3 regions of the Hoeflea sp. 108 genome follow, and region 2 is predicted to be linked to each of the others. Evidence: predicted binding sites of a transcription regulator. Region 2 holds the regulator's gene; each other region holds the start of a gene.
The links. The regulator LexA, encoded in region 2, represses DNA repair genes until DNA is damaged. The targets are predictions, from matches to a motif close to TGTTCNNNNTGTGTTCNG.
Positions count from the first base shown of each region.

Region 1: a site for LexA is predicted at 5,440-5,457, ahead of parE (DNA topoisomerase IV subunit B). Genes of this name have one in related genera too.
Region 3: a site for LexA is predicted at 4,648-4,665, ahead of B015_RS0125465 (YifB family Mg chelatase-like AAA ATPase). Genes of this name have one in related genera too.

Region 1 covers NZ_KB890024.1:2,248,502-2,256,217, forward strand. The annotation lists gene B015_RS0111005 (nitroreductase) at 1-85, shown strand, start outside; gene B015_RS0111010 (flavin reductase family protein) at 90-698, shown strand; gene B015_RS0111015 (CoA ester lyase) at 695-1,570, opposite strand; gene B015_RS0111020 (MaoC family dehydratase) at 1,570-2,019, opposite strand; gene B015_RS0111025 (DUF2336 domain-containing protein) at 2,169-3,290, shown strand; gene parE (DNA topoisomerase IV subunit B) at 3,312-5,372, opposite strand; gene B015_RS0111035 (GGDEF domain-containing protein) at 5,631-6,806, shown strand; gene gcvP (aminomethyl-transferring glycine dehydrogenase) at 7,090-7,716, opposite strand, start outside.
Region 2 covers NZ_KB890024.1:2,594,401-2,602,116, forward strand. The annotation lists gene B015_RS0112750 (peptidylprolyl isomerase) at 1-1,138, shown strand, start outside; gene trpD (anthranilate phosphoribosyltransferase) at 1,135-2,145, shown strand; gene trpC (indole-3-glycerol phosphate synthase TrpC) at 2,150-2,962, shown strand; gene moaC (cyclic pyranopterin monophosphate synthase MoaC) at 2,964-3,446, shown strand; gene glp (gephyrin-like molybdotransferase Glp) at 3,447-4,652, shown strand; gene lexA (transcriptional repressor LexA) at 4,760-5,476, shown strand; gene B015_RS0112780 (ComEC/Rec2 family competence protein) at 5,651-7,716, opposite strand, start outside.
Region 3 covers NZ_KB890024.1:5,120,941-5,128,656, reverse strand. The annotation lists gene B015_RS0125485 (EAL domain-containing protein) at 1-93, opposite strand, end outside; gene gshB (glutathione synthase) at 426-1,367, shown strand; gene cml (CmlA/FloR family chloramphenicol efflux MFS transporter) at 1,525-2,709, opposite strand; gene B015_RS0125470 (sensor domain-containing diguanylate cyclase) at 2,938-3,984, opposite strand; gene B015_RS0125465 (YifB family Mg chelatase-like AAA ATPase) at 4,757-6,289, shown strand; gene B015_RS0125460 (transglutaminase-like cysteine peptidase) at 6,469-7,038, opposite strand; gene B015_RS0125455 (polyhydroxyalkanoate depolymerase) at 7,660-7,716, opposite strand, start outside.

The sequences.
Region 1 (7,716 bases), 350 kb from region 2:
CTCCTACGAGGGCGCAGGGCAGGAGCGTCCGCGCCCCGATGTGAGCAAGCTCTACGCCGATTATTCCGGTCCCTGGGAAGGCTGAGCAGATGTTCTATGAACCGTCGAAGGGCCACGGCCTGCCACATGATCCGTTCAAGGCGCTGGTTGCGCCGCGGCCGATCGGCTGGATTTCGACGGTCGCCAAGGATGGGGCGCTGAACCTCGCGCCCTATTCCTTTTTTAATGCGCTTTCAGGCAAGCCGCCGCTGGTGTGGTTTTCATCCGAGGGCCAGAAGGATAGCGCCACCTTTGCCGGCGAGACCCGTGAATTCGTCGCCAACATCGTCGGGCGTGACCTTTCCGAGAAGATGAACCGCAGTTCGGTCAACGCGCCTCGCGGCACAAGCGAATTCGACTACGCCGGGCTGACGGCGGCACCTTCACGGCTGGTGGCGCCGCCTCGTGTCGCCGAAGCACCTGCGGCACTTGAGTGCAAGGTCACGGAGATATTCCGGCCCAAGGGGCTCGATGGCAAGGAAGCCGGCCCGATCGTGGTCATTGGCGAGGTGGTTGGCATCCACATCGACGAGGCGTTCCTGACGGATGGGCTGTTCGATGCGGTCAAGGCCGGCAACGTCGCCCGCCTTGGCTACATGGACTACTCGACCGTGGATGCCGTCTTCTCGATGCGACGCCCGCGCTGGGAAGATAGCTAGACGCCAGCGGCGCGCGCCCGGGCCAGCAGCCGCTGGGCGAGCCTGAGATGCGGCCGGTCATACATCTTGCCATCGATGCCGACGACCCCGGGATTGCCGGCTTCTTCGAATGCCGCAACGACTGCTGCCGCACGGGCCACTGCCTCTGATGTCGGCGTGAACGCCTCGTTGATGACGGCGACCTGGTCCGGATGGATCGCCATCTTGGCGGTAAAACCGTCGCGCTCAGCGTCGATGCATTCCACTCGCAAGGCAGCGGGGTCTCGGAAATTGACGAACACGGTGTCGATGGCGGCGGTGTCTGCAGCCGTAGCCCCAAGGATGGTCATCGCGCGCGCCAGCCTGAAGACATCGGTGTAGCGGCCCGATTCATCGCGGGCTGCACGTGCGCCGATGGCGGCCGACAGGTCTTCCGCCCCCCAAGTCAGGCCGGCAAGGCGGGCACTTGCACCGGCATATGTGCCGGTGGCGAGCACGCCTGCGGCCGTCTCGGTGATGATCGGTATGATCCTTGTCGACCCGTCGGGCAGGCCGCTCTCGGCCTCGTGGACCCGAAGCTTGGCCGAGAGGTGCTGAACGTCGACGCCCGAATTCGACTTGGGCAGCATGATGCCGTGCGGCCCGACCGGGATGATGGCGCGCAGGTCGTCGTCGGTCATACCGGTGCCGAGATCGTTGACCCTGACATAGATGGTCGCCTTGGCATCGTTTCGCGTGTTGGCGATGAAGTCGGCGGCAATGGCGCGCGCATGCGCCTTGTTCTGCGGTGCGACCGAATCCTCGAGATCGACGATGACGACATCGGCGCCCGAGGCGAAGCCGCGCGCGAGCTTCTTCTCCGAATCAGCAGGAACAAACAGCAGCGACCGCATCAGGCAGCCTTCTTCATCATGGCCTGCCGCCGGCACTTGGCAACCAGGGCACCGTCCTGATTGTAGGCGCGATGTTCGAATTCGACGATGCCGCGATCGGTCTTGGACTTCGATTCGCGCACCGAAAGCACCTCGGTCTCGACGCGGATGGTGTCGCCGTGGAAGACCGGGTGAGGGAAGATCGTCTCGGTCATACCGAGATTGCCGATGGTGGTGCCAAGCGTGGTGTCGTGCACCGAAATGCCGATCATCAGACCGAGCGTGAACAGCGAATTGACCAGCGGCTTGCCCCATTCGCTCTTGGCGGCGAAATCGAAATCGATGTGCAGTGGCTGGGCGTTCAGCGTCATCGTCGAGAACAGCATGTTGTCGCTCTCGGTGACGGTCTTGGTGAGTTGGTGGCGGATGAGTTGGCCGACTTTGAATTCCTCGAGATAGAGACCGGCCATCGACACATCCTCCTGTTATCATCGGCTTGATAGGCGCTGCCACGACAGCCGGCAAGCGGGTTAACGGATATGGTGAACCGTTCGTAAACCTTTTGTTCCTAGGGTCATGCTGGGTTGGGGCACATGCTGCCGGGGGTGAAGAAGAGCGGATGGTCGTTTCGCATTTCCTCAAATGGATCGATACGGCGAAGGTGGGCGAACGCGCCGCTGCCGCCGCTGCGCTTGCCAGCGCTTATGTGGGGCGCGAACTGCCGTTCGAGGACCGCTGTGCCGCCGAGGCCGCCCTCACGTTGCTGCTTGACGATCCATCGCCGAAGGTTCGTCAGGCGCTCGCCGAAGCACTGTCGATGAGCGCCAACGCGCCCCTGCAGATCATATCGGCACTTGCTTCCGACCAGCCTGATGTTGCCGCCATGGTGTTGGCGCGGTCGCCGCTGCTTACCGATTCCGACCTGATCGATCGTGTCGCTGCCGGTTCGCCGGCGGTCCAGAACCTCATTGCCGACCGACCTTACGTCTCCATGTCGCTCGCGGCGGCCATCGCCGAGGTGGGGGAAGCCAGGGCTTGCGTGACCCTGGTCCGCAACTATGGTGCCGAAATCGCCTCGCTGAGCTTCCGCCGCATGGCCGAGCGCTTCGGCCATGACGCAAGCCTGCGCGAGGCGCTTGTCGCCGATCCGCGCCTGCCGTCCGATTGTCGGCACCTGCTGCTGGTCAAGCTGGGTGAGGCGCTCAAGGCGTCGCCGCTGGTCATGGCGCTGATGGGCACTGCCCGCGCCGACCGGGTGATGCGCGACGCCTGCGTCAAGGCTTCGCTGACCCTGATCGAAGGTACAAGTGCCAAGGAGCAGGCGGCACTGGTCGAACATCTGCGCCTGCGCGGCGATCTGACCGCGAGCTTCATCATCCGTGTGCTGGCGCACGGCAAGGTCGATTTCTTTGGTGCGGCGCTGGTTGTGCTCACCGGACGCGATGAACAGCGGGTGAGGGCGCTGCTCTCGAGCGGGCAGGACGTCGCCCTGACGGCATTGTTCCGCGCCGCCGGCCTGGCCGACGCGACGCACGCGATCATCTTGCGCGCGCTGAAAGTCTGGCGCGAGGTAGCCAACGGCCGCCGCGTTGCCGGTGCACAGGAAGTCAGTTGGCTGATGCTGAAAGAGCTTGGCGGCCAGGGTGCGGAAGGCGAACTGGCCAGCCTGGTCAAGTCGATCCATCTCGACGCCCTGCGCGAAAACGCCAGGGGTCACGCCTTGGCGATAGCGGCCGCCTGACGACGGACGGTTCGCCCTCGATCAGATATCGAGAGCGTCCGCAGCTGCAAACTCGGCGCGTTCCTGGATGAAGCGGAAGCGCAATTCCGGCTTGGTGCCCATCAGTGCATCGACGGCATTCTTGGTGTCGTCTTCGCTTTCATTGACCTCGACCTGCAGCAGCGTGCGCTTCTTCGGGTCCATCGTCGTTTCCTTGAGCTGCGAGGCCATCATCTCGCCAAGGCCCTTGAAACGGCCGATCTCGACCTTGCCGCGCCCGGTGAATTCGGTCTTCAGCAATTCGTCCTTATGGGCGTCGTCGCGGGCGTAAGCCACCTTGCCGCCCTGGCGGATCGAATAGAGCGGCGGCACCGCCATATAGAGGTGTCCGCCACGGACCAGCTCGGGCATCTCCTGATAGAAGAAGGTGATCAGCAGCGAGGCGATGTGGGCACCGTCGACGTCGGCGTCGGTCATGATGATGACGCGGTCGTAGCGCAGGTCTTCTTCGCGGTATTTCGAGCGCGTGCCGCAGCCCAGCGCCTGGATCAGGTCGCCGATCAGCTGGTTGGACGCCAGCTTGTCGTTGCCGGCGCTGGCGACGTTGAGGATCTTGCCACGCAGCGGCAGGATCGCCTGCATCGAGCGGTCGCGCGCCTGCTTGGCCGATCCGCCTGCCGAGTCACCCTCGACGATGAACAGCTCTGCGCCCGCTGCCGCGTTCTGTGTACAGTCGGCCAGCTTGCCGGGCAGGCGCAGCTTGCGCACGGCGCTCTTGCGCGACACTTCCTTTTCCTGGCGGCGGCGCACGCGCTCGTCGGCGCGCGCGATCACCCAGTCGAGCAGCTTCGAGGCTTCCTGGGGATTGTCGGCAAGCCAGTGGTCGAACGGATCGCGGAGCGCTGTCTCGACGATGCGCATGGCCTCGACTGTCGCCAGCTTGTCCTTGGTCTGGCCGACGAACTCAGGCTCGCGGATGAACACCGACAGCATGCCGGCTGCCGAGATCATCACGTCTTCACTGGTGACGATCGAGGCGCGCTTGTTGCCAACGAGGTCGGCATAGGCGCGCAGGCCGCGCGTCAGCACGTTGCGGAAGCCCATCTCATGGGTGCCGCCGTCGCCGGTCGGGATGGTGTTGCAGTAGGAATTGACGAAACCGTCGCCGCCAAACCAGGTGACGGCCCATTCGACCGAACCGTGGCCGCTCTGCTTGTCGCTCTTGCCCGCGAAGATCTCGCGCGTGACCTGCATCTCGTTGCCGAGAGAAGCCTTGAGATAGTCGCCGAGGCCACCGGGGAAATGGAACACCGCTTTGGTCGGCGTTTCGTCCTTTTCCTTGATGAGTGCCGGATCGCAGCTCCAGCGGATTTCGACGCCACCGAACAGATAGGCCTTGGAGCGGGCCATCTTGCAGATGCGGGCCGGCTCGAAATGCGCACCCTTGCCGAAAATGTCGGGATCGGGGTGGAAGCGTACTTTGGTGCCGCGCCTGTTTTGGACGTCGCCGAGACTTTCCAATCCGCCCTGCGGGACGCCGCGCGAAAAACGCTGACGGAACAGTTTGCGGTTGCGCGCCACCTCGACTTCGAGTTGGTCGGACAGCGCGTTGACCACGGAGACGCCGACGCCGTGCAGACCGCCCGAGGTTTCGTAGACCTTGGAATCGAACTTGCCGCCGGCATGCAGCGTGGTCATGATGACCTCGAGCGCCGACTTGTCCTTGAACTTCGGATGCGGATCGACGGGGATGCCGCGGCCGTTGTCGGTGACCGTGAGAAAGCCCTCGGCGTCGAGCTCGACCTCAATGAAGGTCGCGTGGCCGGCCACGGCCTCGTCCATCGAGTTGTCGATGACCTCAGCGAAAAGATGGTGCAGCGCCTTTTCGTCGGTGCCGCCGATATACATGCCCGGACGGCGACGCACCGGCTCCAGCCCTTCGAGAACCTCGATGTCGGCCGCGCTGTAGCTGTCGCTGGCATCCTTGACCGGAGCAGGGCGCTTTGCCGCCGCAGCGGCTGCGACCAGCGGGTCGGCCGGACGGGACACGGGACGTGCGGGCTGATTGCCGAGATTGCCGAAAAGGTCGCTGTTGTCGTCCATGCTCAATACGATTTTTCCGAGCTGCGAATCACTTGGTCGAGTTTGCCAGTTTTGACGGTCTGGCAATAGTTCCTGATCTGTTCGTCCCCGGCCCGTTCGATATGTCCGAATTGGCCGTGAGGGTGCAACCATTCGTAAACGCTATCCGAAATCGCCGCGGTTGGGCGGCGACGGAAGCGGGTTTGTAAGGTTGCGGCTAACCTGTATTGCCCAATAACTGCTGCCCGAACATTCGGACATCAGGAAGGCCGCGCCCCCGTGCTTGACTTCGGTTCCTTGTTGCTCGCCACGGCCCTGTCCGGTGCGTGTCTGAGCGGAACGCTCGTCGCGATCTGGCTGACGGCGCGTCAGTCCCGTTTCGTTCTCACGATGGCGGTCGGAATACTACTTCTCGTCACCCATGTCATCGCCTTTTGGCTTTACGGACGCGATGCCTCACCCTGGCTCGGGCCGGCAATGCTGGCGTTGCTCGTCGCCGGCTTCTTTGTCGTCTTCGCTGCCGCCGACCAATACATCGAGCGTGGCTGGTCGAAACCCGCGGCGCTGCCGATCGCTGCGATCATCGCGCTGACGGTCGTGGTGACAGCGTTCGGCCTTGATGGCATCGGCTTTATCATCGCCTATTCGGCGGTCACTGGTATCCTGATCATGACGGCGACCGCATTCTGGACCTGCAAGGATGTCGACCGCCGCGTGCTCGCGCCGGTGTCGCTGCTCACCGGCAGCAGCGCCATATCCTTCGCACTGTGTGCCTTCGTCATCATCCAGCAGAAGCAATGGACACTTGGCAGCGTGCCTCATAACTGGGCCGAGGACGTGAACACTGTCGTCGTCGTCGCCTGCATGACGGCCCTTGGGGCACTCACGATCTCTTTCCATCATCTGCGCACCCAGAGCAGGCTGACCGAGGAAACGCTAACCGATCCGCTGACGGGGTTGATGAACCGCCGGGCACTCAATTCGCTGCATGGTGACACCAGCTTTGGGCAGCACATGGCGCTGGCCATGGTCGACCTCGACCACTTCAAGCGCACCAATGATGTTTTCGGCCATGCCGTGGGCGACCGGGTTTTGCAGCGTTTCGCCGATGTCGTCAGGCGCTACGCGAATGACGACGTCGAGGTCTTCAGGCTTGGTGGCGAGGAGTTCGCGATCGTCATGTCCGGAATGAGCGCGCTGGAGGCCTACGAAATCCTCCGCAAGGTCGGCGCGTCCTTCGGCGCAGAGGTCGTCGGCACCAAGCTCGGCCCGCTCCGCAGCACGGTCAGCGTCGGCGTCTGTTTCGGCGACGGCGAGATGCGGACGGTTGAGCAGATGCTGCTTGGCGCAGACGCGGCGCTCTACGCTGCAAAACGCGCCGGCCGCAACCGCGTTGCAACAGCCGAGACCGCCGACAGTGAAGGTTACCGCGAGCCGGAACTTTTGTTCGCCTAAGGCTGTTTTCTCGTCGGAGAGCCAAGTGTTCTCCGTCCCACTTGGGATCACAGTCGGACCAACCCCGGGGGGGCTGCCAGATCGCCGGTCTGCGATGGGGCAGTTCCGACAGGCTGGCTTAGGCCTAACGACCTGGAAGGCGCAGGCTGCGGCCGCATTGATCATAGATGTTTGCGCTGAGCCGCCGCCGATCGTGTCCCGTCCAAAACCTGTCCGGCAACGTCATGAATCAAATCGGCGGCGCCCGTGAGGAACGCCGCCGATAAAGTGTTTGCCGTCGAAATTACTCGGCGGCGCCGAGATATTCCGTCAGCGGCGGGCACGAGCAGACCAGGTTGCGGTCACCGGCGACGTTGTCGATGCGCGACACTGGAGACCAGTACTTGGCAGTCGTGTCGGGATCGCCGCCGGGGTAGGCCGCTTCGAGACGCGAATAGGGGTGCTTCCATTCGCCTGCTAGCGTCTCGGTTGCCGTGTGCGGGGCGTTGATCAGCGGATTGTCATCCCTAGGCCATTCGCCCTTTTCGACCTTGGCAGCTTCTGCCGCGATCGCCGCCATCGCCTCGATGAAGCGGTCGATCTCGCGCTTCGGCTCGGATTCGGTCGGCTCGACCATCAGCGTGCCGGCAACCGGCCACGACATGGTTGGCGCATGGAAGCCGTAGTCGATCAGGCGCTTGGCGATGTCCTCGACAGAGATGCCTGCACGCTCCTTGAGCACGCGGGTGTCGAGGATGCACTCATGCGCCACGCGACCATTCTTGCCCTTGAACAGCACCGGATAGTGCGCTTCGAGCTTGGTCGCGATGTAGTTGGCGTTGAGGATCGCCTGCTCGGTCGCCTGCTTCAGGCCCGAAGCGCCCATCATCCGGATGTACATCCAGGTGATCGGCAGGATCGAGGCGCTGCC
Region 2 (7,716 bases):
CCAGGACTACGACAAGAACAAGTCGCACTTCACCACGCCAGAGACGCGCAAGATCGACCAACTGGTCTTCGCCAGCGCCGATGCGGCCAAGGCAGCGTCGGACGCGATCAAGGGCGGCACGGCATTCGACAAGATGGTCGCCGACCAGGGCAAGACCGCAGCAGACGTCGCGCTCGGCACCGTCACCAAGGACGTTATCGCCGACAAGGCGGTTGCTGAAGCCGCTTTCGCGCTGCAGGCCAACCAGGTCAGCGACGTCATTCAGGGCGCCTTCGGACCGGTGCTGGTCCGCGTCAGTGAAGTGACACCCGAGACAACCAAGCCTCTGGATGAGGTCAAGGACCAGATCCGCAAGGACCTGGCCCTGGCGGAAGCCAATCGCATCCTGCTCGACGTGCACGATTCCTACGAAGACGCGCGCGCTGGAGGCGATTCCATGCAGTCGGCTGCCGACAAGCTGAAGCTCAAGGTCAACACCATCGAAGCGATCGACCGCGCCGGTCAGCGCCCTGACGGCACCGTCGTCAGCACCCTGCCGGACTCACGCAACCTGATCCAGGCCGTCTTCGAGGCGGAAGCCGGCATCGACAACCAGCCGCTCAACATCGGCACCAACGGCTTCGTGTTCTTCGAGGTCAACGGCATCACGCCTGCCCGTGATCGTACGCTCGACGAGGTCCACGACAAGGTTGTGGCCGACTGGACTGCCGCCGAGACGACAAAGCGCCTCAAGGACAAGGCCGACGAGCTGGCAAAGCGCCTCAAGGACGGTACCGACCTCGCCACCATCGCCTCCGAGCTCAATCTCGAGAAGCAGACCAAGCGCGGCTTGAAGCGCGAGGCCGATGACGCCGACTTCGGTCGCGAAGGTGCTGCCGCCATGTTCGAGATGGGCCAGGGCGGCACCGGCGTCGTGCCCTCGCCGACCGGCGACGGCCAGATCCTGTTCAAGATCGTCGAGGTGTTTGAGCCGGCCGGCGCCGATGCCAGCACGGTTCCGGCAGACGCGCAGAAGTCCTTCGCCACCGGCATGTCGGACGACCTGCTCGATCAGTTGGTGCAGCAACTGCAGGCCGAATACGGTGCAACCGTCAACCAGCAGGCCCTGGCCCGGGCAAGCACGGCACCGGCAAGATGAGCGCGCTGAAGCCCCATATCGCCAAGGTCGCAGCGGGAACGCCGCTCACCTTCGAGGAAGCACGCGATGCTTTCGACATCATCATGTCGGGCGAAGCGACGCCCGGCCAGATAGGCGGCTTCCTGATGGCGCTGCGCGTGCGCGGCGAAACCGTCAGCGAGATTTCGGGCGCCGTCGCCACGATGCGCGACAAGATGCTGCGCGTCGACGCACCTGCGGATGCCATCGACATCGTCGGCACCGGTGGTGACGGCTCGCACAGCGTCAACATCTCGACCGCATCGGCCTTCGTCATCGCCGGCGCGGGCGTGCCTGTGGCCAAACACGGCAATCGCGGCCTGTCGTCGCTGACAGGCGCTGCCGACGTGCTGACGGCGCTGGGCGTCAACATCGAGCTTACGCCCGAGGCCATCGGCCGATGCATCCACGAAGCAGGCGTCGGCTTCATGTTCGCGCCCGCGCATCATCCGGCAATGAAGCATGTCGGTGCGACACGCGTCGAACTCGGCACGCGCACCATCTTCAACCTGCTCGGCCCGCTCTCCAATCCGGCCGGCGTCGACCGCCAGCTCGTCGGCGTGTTCTCGCCCGAATGGATTGTTCCGGTCGCCGAGACGCTGAAGGAACTTGGCGCCGTCTCGACCTGGGTCGTTCATGGCGACGGCTATGACGAGATCACCACGACGGGCGAAACGCATGTCGCGGCCTTGGCCGACGGCAAGATCTCGACCTTCACGCTGACGCCCGAACAGGTCGGCCTCGCCAGGCACACGCGCGAAGAGCTGCGTGGCGGTGATTCCTCCTACAATGCGGCGGCATTGCGTGGCGTGATAGAGGGTGCCAAGGGTGCCTATCGCGACACGGTTCTGATGAATGCCGGCGCCGGCCTGGTTGTCGCCGGTAAGGTCGCAACCATTGGCGAAGGCATCAAGCTTGCCGCCGATGCGATCGACAGTGGCCGCGCCCGCGCCGTGCTCGACCGGCTGGTCGGCATCTCGAACGGATAGCACCATGGCCGACATCCTCCGCCGCATCGAAGCCTACAAGCGCGACGAGATCGCAGCTGCCAAGGCCCGCCTGCCGCTCGGCGAACTGCAGGCGCAGGCACGCGATGCCGACACGCCGCGCGGCTTCCTCAAGGCGCTGGAAGCCAAGCGCCGCGAGGGCCGTTTCGGGCTGATCGCCGAGATCAAGAAGGCGAGCCCGTCCAAGGGCTTGATCCGCGCCGATTTCGATCCGCCGTCGCTGGCTCAAGCCTATGCCGGGGGCGGCGCCGCCTGCCTTTCTGTCCTGACCGACACGCCGTCGTTCCAGGGCGCCCCGGAATTCCTCACCGCGGCGCGCAAGGCCTGCGCCCTGCCCGCGCTGCGCAAGGACTTCATGTTCGAGCCCTACCAGGTCTACGAAGCCCGTGCCTGGGGCGCGGACGCCATCCTGATAATCATGGCGAGCCTGAGCGACGACGATGCCAGCCGCCTCGAGGACACCGCCTTCGAGCTCGGCATGGATGCCCTGATCGAGGTGCATGACGAGGAAGAGACCGAGCGTGCGCTGAAGCTTGAATCGCGGCTCCTCGGCGTCAACAACCGTAACCTCAGGACCTTCGAGGTGAGCCTCACCACGTCGGAGCGGCTGGCGCCGATGGTGCCGGCGGATCGCGTTCTGGTCGGCGAAAGCGGCATCTTCACCCATGACGATTGTCTGCGGCTGGAGAAGTCGGGCATCGGCAGCTTCCTCGTCGGCGAAAGCCTGATGCGTCAGTCCGACGTGGCGGCAGCGACCCGCTTGCTGCTCGAAGGCGCGCAGCAAGCGGCCGGAGCCTGACATGGCAGCGGCGCTCACCCATATCGGTGCCGCGGGCGAAGCCAACATGGTCGATGTCGGCGACAAGGCCGAAACGACCCGCACGGCGATCGCCGAAGGCATGATCGCCATGCGGCCCGAGACGCTTGATCTAATCCTCTCCGGCAACGCCAAGAAGGGCGACGTGCTGGGCACAGCGCGCATTGCCGGCATCATGGCGGCCAAGCGCACGCATGAGCTGATCCCGCTCTGCCATCCGATCCTGCTGACCAAGGTGACGGTTGAGATCGAGCCGGACGAGACCCTGCCCGGCCTGCGCGTGACCGCACTTGCGCGCGTCACCGGCAAGACCGGCGTCGAGATGGAGGCGCTGACGGCTGCCTCAGTTGCCTGCCTGACCATCTACGACATGGCCAAGGCGGCCGACCGCGGCATGGTGATTTCAGGCATCCGGCTGATCGAAAAGACCGGCGGCAAGTCGGGCGACTTCAAGGCGACAGAATAGATGGCACTGCTGCCGGTCACCGAGGCTCTCGAACGCCTGCTTGAAGGTGCCGCACCCACCGGCACGGATCGGGTTACCCTGCACGAGGCAGCCGACCGCGTTCTGGCGGCACCGCTGTACGCCTTGCGCACCCAGCCGCCTTTCGACGCCTCCGCCATGGACGGCTATGCTGTCAGGGCAGCAGACATCGCCACGCTTCCGGCGAAACTTTCAGTCATCGGCCAGGCCCCGGCGGGACGACAATTCACCGGGACCGTCAGTACGGGACAGGCAGTGCGCATCTTCACCGGAGCGCCGGTTCCCGCGGGGGCGGACACCGTGGTGATCCAGGAAAACGCGCGTGATCTCGGCAATGGTGCGGTCGAAGTGCTGGAACCGACAGATCCCGGCCGCAACATTCGCCTCAGCGGCCTCGATTTCAGCGAAGGCGACCTCATCCTCGACGCCGGCCGCCTGCTCGATCCGGCAGCCCTCTCGCTGATCGCCTCCGCCAATCACCCCGACGTCCAGGTGGTGCGCGCACCACTGGTCGCGATCATCGCCACCGGCGACGAGCTTCTGCTGCCGGGTAGCACGCCCGGCCCCGACCAGATCATCTCGTCCAACGCCTATGGCGTCGCTGCAATTGCCCGCTCGATCGGCGCTCGTGTGCTCGACCTCGGCATAGCCGCCGACAGCACGGACGCCATCTCGGGGTTGGTCCAGAAAGCACTCGACGCCAAGGCCGATGTCATCGTCACACTGGGCGGTGCGTCCGTCGGCGACCACGACCTAGTGCATCGCGTGTTAACCGGCCTCGGCATGGATCTTTCGTTCTGGAAGATCGCCATGCGCCCCGGCAAACCGCTGATGTTTGGTCGCCTCGGCGCGACGCGCTGCGTCGGCCTGCCCGGCAATCCGGTCGCGAGCCTCATCTGCTCGCACATCTTCCTGAAGCCGCTGCTGGCAAAATTGGGCGGACGCTCTCACGTCGCCGACATCAGGGACGGTGTGCTCGATACGCCGATGCCGGCCAACGATCTGCGTCAGGATTTTGTCCGCGCTGTCGCACGCCAGACCCTTGATGGGCTCGTCGTCACGCCGTTTACGGTGCAGGATTCGTCCATGCTCCGGACGCTGGCCGACGCCAATTGCGCTGTTATCCGCGGCCCCTTTGCGGAACCGGCCGAATCCGGCAGTGCCTGCCGCGTGCTGATGCTGCGCTGAACAATCCCGCCGATAACCTTCACGAAATTTAAACAGTTGCGGAACACAACTGGAACAGATAGTGTTTGTTCCGGGTTTGTTTTTCTCGCGATTCCTTGGGGGCGGCGATGCTGACGCGCAAACAACATGAGCTTCTGCTGTTCATCCATGAGCGGTTGAAGGAGGCGGGCATCCCTCCATCCTTCGATGAAATGAAGGAAGCGCTCGACCTCGCCTCCAAGTCCGGCATCCATCGCCTGATCACCGCACTCGAGGAACGCGGCTTCATCCGCCGCCTGCCCAACAGGGCACGAGCGCTCGAAGTGCTGCGCCTGCCCGACTCGATTGCGCCCGGTCTCAACGCTGCCAGGAAGTTCTCGCCAAGCGTCATCGAAGGGTCGCTTGGCCGCAAGCCCGAGCCGTCGCGCCCGGCCGCTGCAAGCAACGACGACGATGCCGTGTCCGCCATTGCCATTCCAGTCATGGGACGGATCGCTGCGGGTGTGCCGATCGACGCGATCCAGCACCGGACACACACCATTTCGGTGCCGCCAGACATGATCATGGGCGGCGAGCACTATGCGCTTGAGGTCAAAGGCGACTCGATGATCGAGGCCGGCATTTTCGACGGCGACACTGTCATCATCCGGAATGCCAGTACCGCGAGCCCCGGCGAGATCGTCGTGGCCCTCGTCGACGACGAGGAGGCGACGCTGAAACGTTTCCGCCGCAAGGGCGCCTCGATCGCTCTGGAGGCAGCCAATCCCGCCTATGAGACCCGCATCTTCGGGCCAGACAGGGTCAAGGTGCAGGGCAAGCTCGTCGGGCTGATCCGCCGCTACTAGGGCAACTCCCAGAAGACGAAGCGTTTTCCGTCTCAAGTTGTGTAAGAGCAAAGACATTGAGCGTGGCCGCAATCCGAGGAGAGCGGAAATGGCGATGGTAGTCTTGAGATGCTTCGAGGCCGTATAGACCGCAGTTTCGAGCTTGCCGCATATGGCACGCTTGCCTGCGGTGGGCTATTCGGTCGTCGCGTTGTCTGGCTGTTTTCTCACCGCCTCTTGGCGATTGGGTGCAAGTCCCCTCGCCTCGCGGGAAAATTGGCGGTGCGCATGCCATGGCCGGTAGGGCTCGGTGATGGCATATTCGACCGATAGCACCGACGCGCCGCCCGCCACGACTGGCGTCAGATAGACCGCGGCGCTGCCCAGACGCGCCAGATCGCGCTTGGTCACTACGGTTGCGACCTGCCCGCCACAGACATCTCCAGCAGTCGCATCGTCGATGACGACGAGTGCAGCCGTTCGGCAGACTTGCCACGCCGCAGCAGCATTGGACGCGTGGACAACCGTCGCGCCGGATTGATGTCGAAGCGTGCACAAACCCGCGGAGCAGTGGAAGGCACTTGCGCCGGCGACGGTTTTGACGGCGTCCTCAGCTGGCGCAAGGCCTTTGGCCCGACCATTCGCAGGAAGGCTCTGCGGCGCGGCCCCAAAGCGTGGGCCATCGGCCGCCGGAGCTGCGGTCCCTCTGGTCTTCTCTGCATCCTGCGACGGCTTGCTAAGCTCTTCCACCGCCAACGCCCGCATCCAGTTGTCTGACGTGAACTGGTTTGGCCTTGGCCTGTTGACCGCGAGCTTGCCATCGTCGGTGGCGACGCCGACGAGGCGTCCATCTTCGGCCACGAGCACATCCGGCGACGGCGCGACGCCGATGACGAGCACGCCGGCCACGACGAATGGCACTGCGGCAAGGCGCAGCCAGGTCGTCGCCGTCGCAGCGACGACAAGGGCTATTGTCACCAGCACGACCGACCAGGTCGATACCAGCCCGACGGCGTCCAGCGGCGAGCGGTCGGAAATCCATTCGGCCATGGCGATCATGACGCGCAAACCGGCGCCCATGACATCGAGGAACGGCCCATCCAGTCCGAAGGGCATGGCTAGGCTGGCGAACACCGCGAACGGCATCACCAGCACCGATACGACAGGCATGACCGCCAGATTGGCGACGAGGCTGAGCGGCGACACACGCTGGAAATGCCAGGCGCCGAACACTGCCGTGGCGACACCGGCGATGATGGAGGTAGCGACAAGGCCGACTGTGGCGTTGCGCCCCCAGTGCCAGGCACGCGACCACAATGTCATCTCGCCAACAGGCTGTGCCTGCTCCTCACGGCGCTCGGACCACCAGCCATAGGCCCCGACGAGTGCTGCGGTGGCGGCAAACGACATCTGGAAGCTCGGACCGACCACCTCATGCGGCGACACCAGAATGACGATGATGGCGGAAATGGCGAGATTGCGCATCGTCAGCGCAGCACGATCAAACAGCACCGCAGTCAACATCACGGCCAGCATGACGAAGCTGCGCTGGGCCGCCACCTCTCCGCCCGAGATGAACAGATAGGCGGCAATGCCGACCAGGGCGACGACGGCGGCGTATTTCTTGACGGGATGCCGCGATGCGAAATCCGGGAAGGCGGCAAAGCCAAGACGCATAAGGAACATCACCGTGCCGGCAACCATCGCCATATGCAGGCCGGAGATCGAGATGATGTGATAGAGCCCTGTTCGGCGGAGAGCCTCATTGACATCTTCGGGGATGCCGCCACGCACGCCGACCACAAGTGCTGCCGCGATCTCGCCTTCGGCACCGCCAATACGCTGGCGGATGCGCTCAGCAACTCGGTCACGGGCATTCGCCACCCAGGCCAACATACTTTGAGTTGGCGTCTGCTCTGTCGTCGAGGCCGCCAGATCTGGCCCCTTCATGAAGAACCCGCTTGCGCCGATGCCGTCGAAATAGCTCTCGAAGGAAAAGTCGTAGCTGCCGGGGCGCACCGGCCCCGATGGCGGCATGAGCCTGGCGTAGCCCTGCACCGTCGAGCCGGCGACCAGACCTTCAGGCGCTTGGCGGGCGACGAGCCTTACCCTATCGGGGGCAAAACGCAGCCTGGGTCTCGCGGTCGTAGCCACATCGATGGTAAGGCGCAGACGCCCCTTGTCGAGATGGTCGATGTCCACCACCCTCCCGCTCAGGGTGGTCGAAACCTCGGCGCCGAGCATCTTTGTAGCCATCCTCA
Region 3 (7,716 bases), 2.5 Mb from region 2:
CTGGAACCGGCGCTGGTTGCCAAGGCCGGTCAGCGCGTCGGTAAACGCCAGGTCGCCGGTTTCCCTGTCCGAATGGCTGACGCCAAGTGGCATGCGCACGTCTCTATTCCAGTGCTTATTGCAATCGTGTGCGGACACTGGCAGCAAAGCGTTTAGGAATTGTATTCAATCCGCGCCCTCGTCCGCTTTTCGACATCGCGTCGAAACCGGTTTCAGATCGGATCCCAAAGCTCCGAAGTTCCGAGCGGCCCGAAACGCCGCTGCTTTCCCGCAAGTTGAGATAGGCCCGGCTATCGCCGGCCGAAAACACTTGCCCGTCCCGCCATTGCATAAGGCCGGCAAATCGCTACATCCTCGTGACCCAGGCGCGCCGCCGGCCATCGGCTGCCGCTTCATCATATCGACCAGCCGCGCCGGAGACCTCCATGCCGCTCAAGATCGCCGTCCAGATGGACCACATCTCCACCGTCAACATCGCCGGCGACACGTCGTTCGCGCTGTCGCTGGAGGCGCAGCGCCGCGGCCACGAGCTCTACCACTACACACCCGACCGGCTGTCGCTGCGCGACGGCAAGGTCTTCGCCCGCATCGAGAAACTCGAAGTGCGCGACATCAAGGGCGACCACTTCACCCTCGGCGAGCCTGTCCGCACCGACCTGTCGGAGATGGACGTGATCCTTTTGCGCCAGGATCCGCCCTTCGACATGAACTACATCACCACCACCCACATGCTCGAGCGCATCCACCCCAGGACTCTCGTCGTCAACGACCCGGCCTGGGTGCGCAACAGCCCGGAAAAGATTTTCGTCACCGAATTCGCCGACCTGATGCCGGAGACGCTGATCACCAAGGACCCGCAAGAGGTGGCCGCCTTCCGCAAAGAGTTCGGCGACATCATCGTCAAGCCGCTCTACGGCAATGGCGGCGCCGGCATCTTCCACCTGCACGAGGCCGACCGGAACCTGTCGTCGCTGCTCGAAATGTTCGGCCAACTGTTCCGCGAGCCCTACATCGTCCAGCGCTACCTCAAGGACGTGCGCAAGGGCGACAAGCGCATCATCCTGATCGACGGCGAACCCGCCGGCGCCATCAACCGCGTGCCGGCCGAGCACGACGCCCGCTCCAACATGCATGCCGGCGGCCGCGCCGAGAAGACCGAGCTCACTGCCCGCGAGCTTGAAATCTGTGCCCGCATCGGCCCGTCGCTGCGTGAACGCGGCTTCATCCTCGTCGGCATCGACGTCATCGGCGACTATATGACCGAGATCAACGTGACCTCGCCGACCGGTATCCGCGAGGTCAAGAAATTCGGCGGCGCCGACATCGCAGCCCTGTTCTGGGATGCGGTGGAGAAGAAGCGGGCCTGAGCGGCCTGCTATCGCCTGACCATCGGAGCCGCGCCAAGGCCTCGCCTACAGCGCTAGCGCAATTCCTGGACGAGCGCGGATGGGATTCCGCAAGCGAAGAGCCTGCCGGTGTCGGCGCGAAACCGGAACCGGTATCGCCCGACACCAGCCGAGTGCGCTAGTGTCTCCCGAGCCACCTCAACCCGCACAGCGTCACGGCCGCCATGACCGCGCAATAGGCAGCGAGCGGCCAGGCCGTGTCGCCTCCGAGCGCGACCACGACAAGCGTGCCGACAATGCCGACGATCAGGCTCTCGACACAGAAGTAGAGCGCCACCGCCGCGCCTGCGGCATCGCCGAACGCCTCTAGCGCGCCGTTCGCCGTCACCGCGCCGGCGAAGACGATGCCGACCGAGATCACCCACATCGGCACGACGAAGGTCAGGAACGACGGTTCGGCGAACGACTGCCCAAGCCCCAGCAGCGCTGAGCCGAGGAAAAGCATGGCCATGCCCCTGGCGAGACTGCCTGATATGCCCCAGCGCGCCACGAACAGTTTGGCGAAGCGCGTTGTGGCTATCATCGCAACCGCCGCAGTGGCGAAGGCCAGGCTGAAGCCGAGCTGCGAATAGCCGGCCCTGTCGATAAGAACGCGCGGCGCCGTCGAGAAGAACACGAAAAACGCCCCCATCGCCGCGCTGAAGCCGAGCGTGTAGACCCAGAAGGCAGGGCTTTTCAGGATCGTCGAGAAAGCCGGCCGTGACTGGGCCGTCTCGGGTCGCGTCTCGTGCCAGTGCGGCAGCGCGTTCAGCACGGCCGCTACAGCAAGGATGCCGAGCACGGCGAAGATCGCCTGCCAGCCAAGACTTTCGGCAATCAGCGCGCCTGCGATCGGACCGAGTGCCGGCACGCAGGCCAGCATGGCGCTGAACAGGCTGTAGATGACCGCGCCCTCCGGTCGCTCGGCATAAACGTCGCGCACGGTGGCGAAGGTGGCGACAAGCGCCGCCGATGCGCCCAAAGCCTGGACGACACGCAGGGCAACGAACAGCTGCGCCGACGTGGTGACGGCAAGCAACAACGAAGCAACGGCGAACAGGACTGCGCCCGATATCAGCACCGGGCGGCGGCCGATACGATCGGAGACCGGGCCGAAAACGACCTGGCCCAGCCCGAGCACGATCATGTAGAGGCTCAGCGTCAGCTGGACCACGTCAGGTGTCGTGCTGAGCATTGCGGGCATCGCCGGCACGACCGGCAGATAGATGTCCATAGCCAGCGAGGCCAGGATGTCGAAAGGCGCCATCAACAGTAGCGCCGCGGGTAGGGAATGGCCCCAGGTGGAAAAATTTCGATTGGGCATGACAAAGCATCCGCTCAAATGAATTTCATATGGCGGCGATCTGCCACTTCGCATGTCTGGATGAGGGGGCAGGGCGCCGCAACAACGTATCGGGTGTTGTTGCGGCCTATCTGTCTGCGGACTTGGTGGTGCCCATGTCGATGTCGCGATTGCTCGCGTGCCCTGCAAATACTGTGATGGCGAACTAGCAGGCCAGCGGGTCCAGAACAAGCCTTGGCATGGTGCTGCTCACGCAGCGCGCGGATTGGGCAGGCTTGCGAGGCTATCGGGCTTGAAGATGCGGAAGGTGTTCCGGCCCGCAGCCTTGGCGGCATAAAGCGCGGTGTCGGCGCTGACCAGCAATTCGGGCAGCGTCGCGCCCTCGATCAGGGCGATGCCGACCGAAGCGCCAAGCTTCAGGGAATTGCCGCGATAGTCGAGGGGCTTGCCAAGCCTGTCGATGATCTGGCGGGCGAGCTCGGAGATCGAGGCCAGATCGAGATCCGGACCTGTCAGCACGGCAAACTCGTCGCCGCCGATCCGGGCAACAAGTTCCATGCCGGCGCAAGCATCTTCGAGACGCCGGGACACCTGCCTGAGGCATTCGTCGCCCACGGCATGGCCAAAGCTGTCATTAACCTGCTTGAAGCCATCGAGATCGACAAGCAGCAGCGCCGCCGGGGCAGGGCAGTCGGGCTGGCTGGCGGTCAGCCCGGCCAGCCTCGACTGGAACTGGCTTCGGTTGGCGAGGCCGGTCATGACGTCGAACTCGGCGAGATAGCGTGTCTGGTCGCCGAGGATTTTCTCCTCGGTGATGTCCTGCTTCATGCCGAAGATGCGCACGGCGACCCCATCTTCGCATTCGACGGTTGCGGTGATCCGTATCCAGCGGCGATTGCCCTTCACCGTAACGATCTCGGCATCGAGGCTGAAGCCGGTGCGTTCGGCGATGGCCCTGCTGCGCCGGGCGTGCAGCTCCGCCACGGACTCGGCAGTGTAGCATTGAAGTGTCTGTCTGCGATCGACCGCCGAGCCGCGCGGCAGGTCAAAGATGTCGTAAACGACATCGGTCCAGTGCAGGGCCTCGTCGGCAAGGTTGCATTGCCACACGCCGATGCGGGCGGCGGCTGACGAGCGGTCGAAGATCTTCTGCGAATGCGCCAACGAGACTGCCTGTTCGCGGATCAGCGCCGCCTGCGCCTCAAGCTTCGCCTCGAGTTCAGCGATGCGGTCGGCCGAGCGCCTGCGCGCGCTGCCCAATCGTCCGATCTGTCGCCTGACCAAGATCGCCCCCATGAAGATCTACTGTCTTCCATCGATATATTCGCGCACGAGCACTTAACATTTTCTATCAAGGCATGGCGCCGAGGCCAGCCGCGCCTCGCCCTGCATCGAGCTAGATCGAATGGTCTAGGCAGACGCCCCAGCGGCAGAACTCTGTGGAAATCTCTCCCCCAATACATATCAGGTGATATAGACCAAAGCATCTACACCAGATTGCCGAGTGCAACACGTCGCAACTTTTGGTTATTGCCTGACGTGGGGTTAACTGGGCGTAAATGAAATGTCTGTTCTGCCAACTGAAGCGCTGCCGAGGGTACGTCCGGCGGCAATAGCATCCCTTGTGTTCACCTGCCTTTGGTGGGGCACACTCTTTATCGTCGCCGAGCGGCCGATCTGGCTCTGGTAGCCAAAAGGACGCCGCGCTCTCCCGCTGGCTGGGAAGCGCAAGAGCCGACGCACCCAAACAGGATCGGCCAATTGGTTTCAGCGTGTGTCGAGCTACAACCTTCGGGTCCAATAAGCGCTTCAATAGCCTCCTGACCCGCCTCGCGATCCCACTGCGGAAACTCGCGCTCGCGCCAGAGGTATTGACCGGCAATAGATCGGCCTTGGAGGCCTGCCCCGTCACCTGAAGTGACCACCCGGCGCGGTATCGAGTAGCCACGACGGCGCAGATGTTCCCTAATTGTTCTTGCGCACCCCTGCAATCTATGCTTGTCTCCAGCAAGGTCGATGACGACCTGACCGCGCCGGCTAGGGATGATGACCGGCGCAAGGGGGCGGCATGGTTTCGCATGTGCGTACTGTTGCATTCCAGGGCATCGAGGCGGTTCCCGTCGATGTGCAGGTGATGGTGGCGCCGGGCAAGGTCGGTATCTCGATCGTCGGCCTGCCCGACAAGGCTGTCGCTGAAAGCCGAGAGCGGGTGCAGGCAGCGCTTCACGCCTCGGGCCTAGCGATGCCGGCCAAGAAAGTGACTGTCAATCTCGCCCCGGCCGACCTCCCCAAGGAGGGCAGCCATTATGATCTGCCGATTGCTCTCGGGCTGATGGCGGCGCTGGGTGCCGTGCCCGGCGACGCGCTCGCCGCCTATGTCGTGCTCGGCGAATTGTCGCTCGACGGCACCATTGCCTCAGTGGCCGGCGCCCTGCCAGCCGCGATCGGGGCAAATGCCGAGGGCATGGGGCTGATCTGTCCCGCCGGCTGCGGACCCGAGGCCGCCTGGGCCGGTGCCGACATCGATATTCTTGCGCCGCGCAGCCTTATTGCCATCGCCAATCATTTCCGGGGCACGCAGGTTTTGTCGCGGCCCGAACCCGGCATCCGCGCACCTAGTGCCGGCCTGCCCGACCTCGCCGACATTAAGGGCCAGGAGAGCGCCAAGCGGGCGCTCGAGGTGGCTGCGGCCGGCGGGCACAACCTTCTGTTCGTCGGCCCGCCCGGCGCCGGCAAGTCGATGCTGGCGGCGCGCCTGCCCTCGATCCTGCCGCCTCTCGCCCCCAAGGAGCTGCTCGAGGTCTCGATGATCGCCTCCATTGGCGGCGAGCTGGCCGAGGGCCGGCTGACCGACCGGCGGCCGTTCCGCGCGCCGCATCATTCGGCCTCGATGGCAGCGATGGTCGGCGGCGGGCTCAAGGCCCGGCCCGGCGAGGTCTCGCTCGCCCACCATGGCGTGCTGTTCCTCGACGAGCTTCCCGAGTTTTCACCGCAGGTGCTCGATTCATTGCGGCAGCCGCTGGAAACCGGCGAATGCATGATCGCGCGCGTCAACCACCGCGTCACCTATCCGGCCCGCATTCAGCTCGTCGCCGCCATGAATCCGTGCCGGTGCGGCATGGCCGGCGAACCCGGTTACCGCTGCCTGCGTGGCCCGCGCTGCCAGTCGGACTATCAGGCGCGTATTTCGGGGCCGCTGCTCGACCGCATCGACCTGCGCATCGAGGTGCCGGCGGTGTCGGCTGTGGATTTGATCCGCACCGGCAATTCCGAAGCGAGCGCCGATGTCGCAGCACGCGTCGCTCGCGCCCGCAAGATCCAGCGCGAGCGGCTCGAGGGCCTGGGCATCGCCGGCGCCACGACCAACGCCCAATGCTCGGCCGGGATCGTCGAGGACATCGCCGTGCCCGACGCGGGCGGGCTCGCGCTGCTGCGGGACGCCAGCGAAAAGCTCGGCTTTTCCGCCCGCGCCTACCACCGCGTGCTCAAGGTCGCGCGCACCCTCGCCGACCTCGACGCCAGCGAAACCGTTGGCCGCATCCATCTCGCCGAGGCGATTTCCTACCGCATCTCGTCCGAGCGCATGGCCCAGGCGGCGTAGGCATCGGTGGGCGGCACGTGAGGCGCCACCGTCTGTCTGCATGACCGATCCGGTCTGCGGCTGTGGGACGTAAGGTTGATCTTGGCGCGTTGGGCGCATCGTCGCTGACACGCCAAGCTCCGAGCTGCGCCAGCGCGCAAGCGTGCCTACGGAAATCGTTCCGGTCTTCGAGACAATCCCTAGCGGACGGAGCCGACCAGCGTGGTCTGGCCTTCGCGGATCGAGACCCAGCGGCCGGTGTTTTCAGTCGACTGGCGCTTGAGGTAGTTGTAGCCGGTCTCGTCCCAGGGGCGCACGGCGTCAGTCAGGTTATCGAGGATGAACTCGCCCTGCGAGGTTCTGACGGTCAGCACCGCATGGCCTTCGCCGTCGGGCTTGCGCACCACGGTAATCAGCAGATTGGCCAGCGACACGCCTTCGCGGTTCAGCATGCGCCGCTTTTCCAGCACATAGTCCTCGCAGTCGCCGACGCCCTTGTCGGGATAGGCCCAGACCTCGTCACGACCGTAGATGTCGATGTCGTTCATCGGCTTGACCGCCGCATTGACCGACACGTTGATGGCGACGATCTTGCGCCACAGGGCACCGCTCAGCTGCTCGGGGCCGGGATCGCGCTGCTTGATCGAGCACTCGCTGGGGTTGAGGCGGCAGAAATCGTAGTGGCCGATCGGCTGCGAGGTCAGCCCGCCGGTGACCATCGGCTGCGAACCGGCGAAAGCGGCACCCGAAGACAGGACGACGCCTGCCATCAGCCCCAGAACCACACCGGCTCGCCCCGCCGCGTACCGTACGCCTGCTGCGGAAATCATCTGCCCCGCCCGCCCCTTTACATCGTTAATAAAACGTTAAGATCGGGAGGCCTGTCGAGTCAATGAAAGCCGGCCAGAGACTGGAGTTATGGTTACCGCCGGGCGGCTCGCCGCGACTATTGTGCAACAGCACCGGGCCGACAGGTCGGCCAACACTCACGATGGCCGTCCGGAAAATTATACATATTCAGCTAGTTAGCTGATCGCTTGCCCTACACCCGCCGCCTGGGACGCCAAGGTCGTCGCGGACTGCCACACCCGGACGGTTCGCCGGGAGCACCGACCTTGTGGAAAAACCCGCGCTCACGAAATACTCCCCTGGATCGGCACCGCTTCCCGCGCCTGTCCTGAAAAAGGGCTGTGTCCGGCGTTGCCGGTGGACAGGCTGGCGACGCCGAGGAGAGAGGCTGCTCGGCAACGTGAGCGCCAAGCACGCGTTCCCTGGCCGGCCGGCGAATCCGCCCCAAAGACCAACGCTGAAACGAAAAAGGGCTGCACGCAAAGGTGCAACCCTTTGAAAGCACTTTGGGCGCAACAGTCCATCGGGCAAGCCCCGACGGCTCAGCCCTTGGCCGAGCGCACCAGCCGCGGCTTGGCACCCTTGCGCGAAGCAGTACC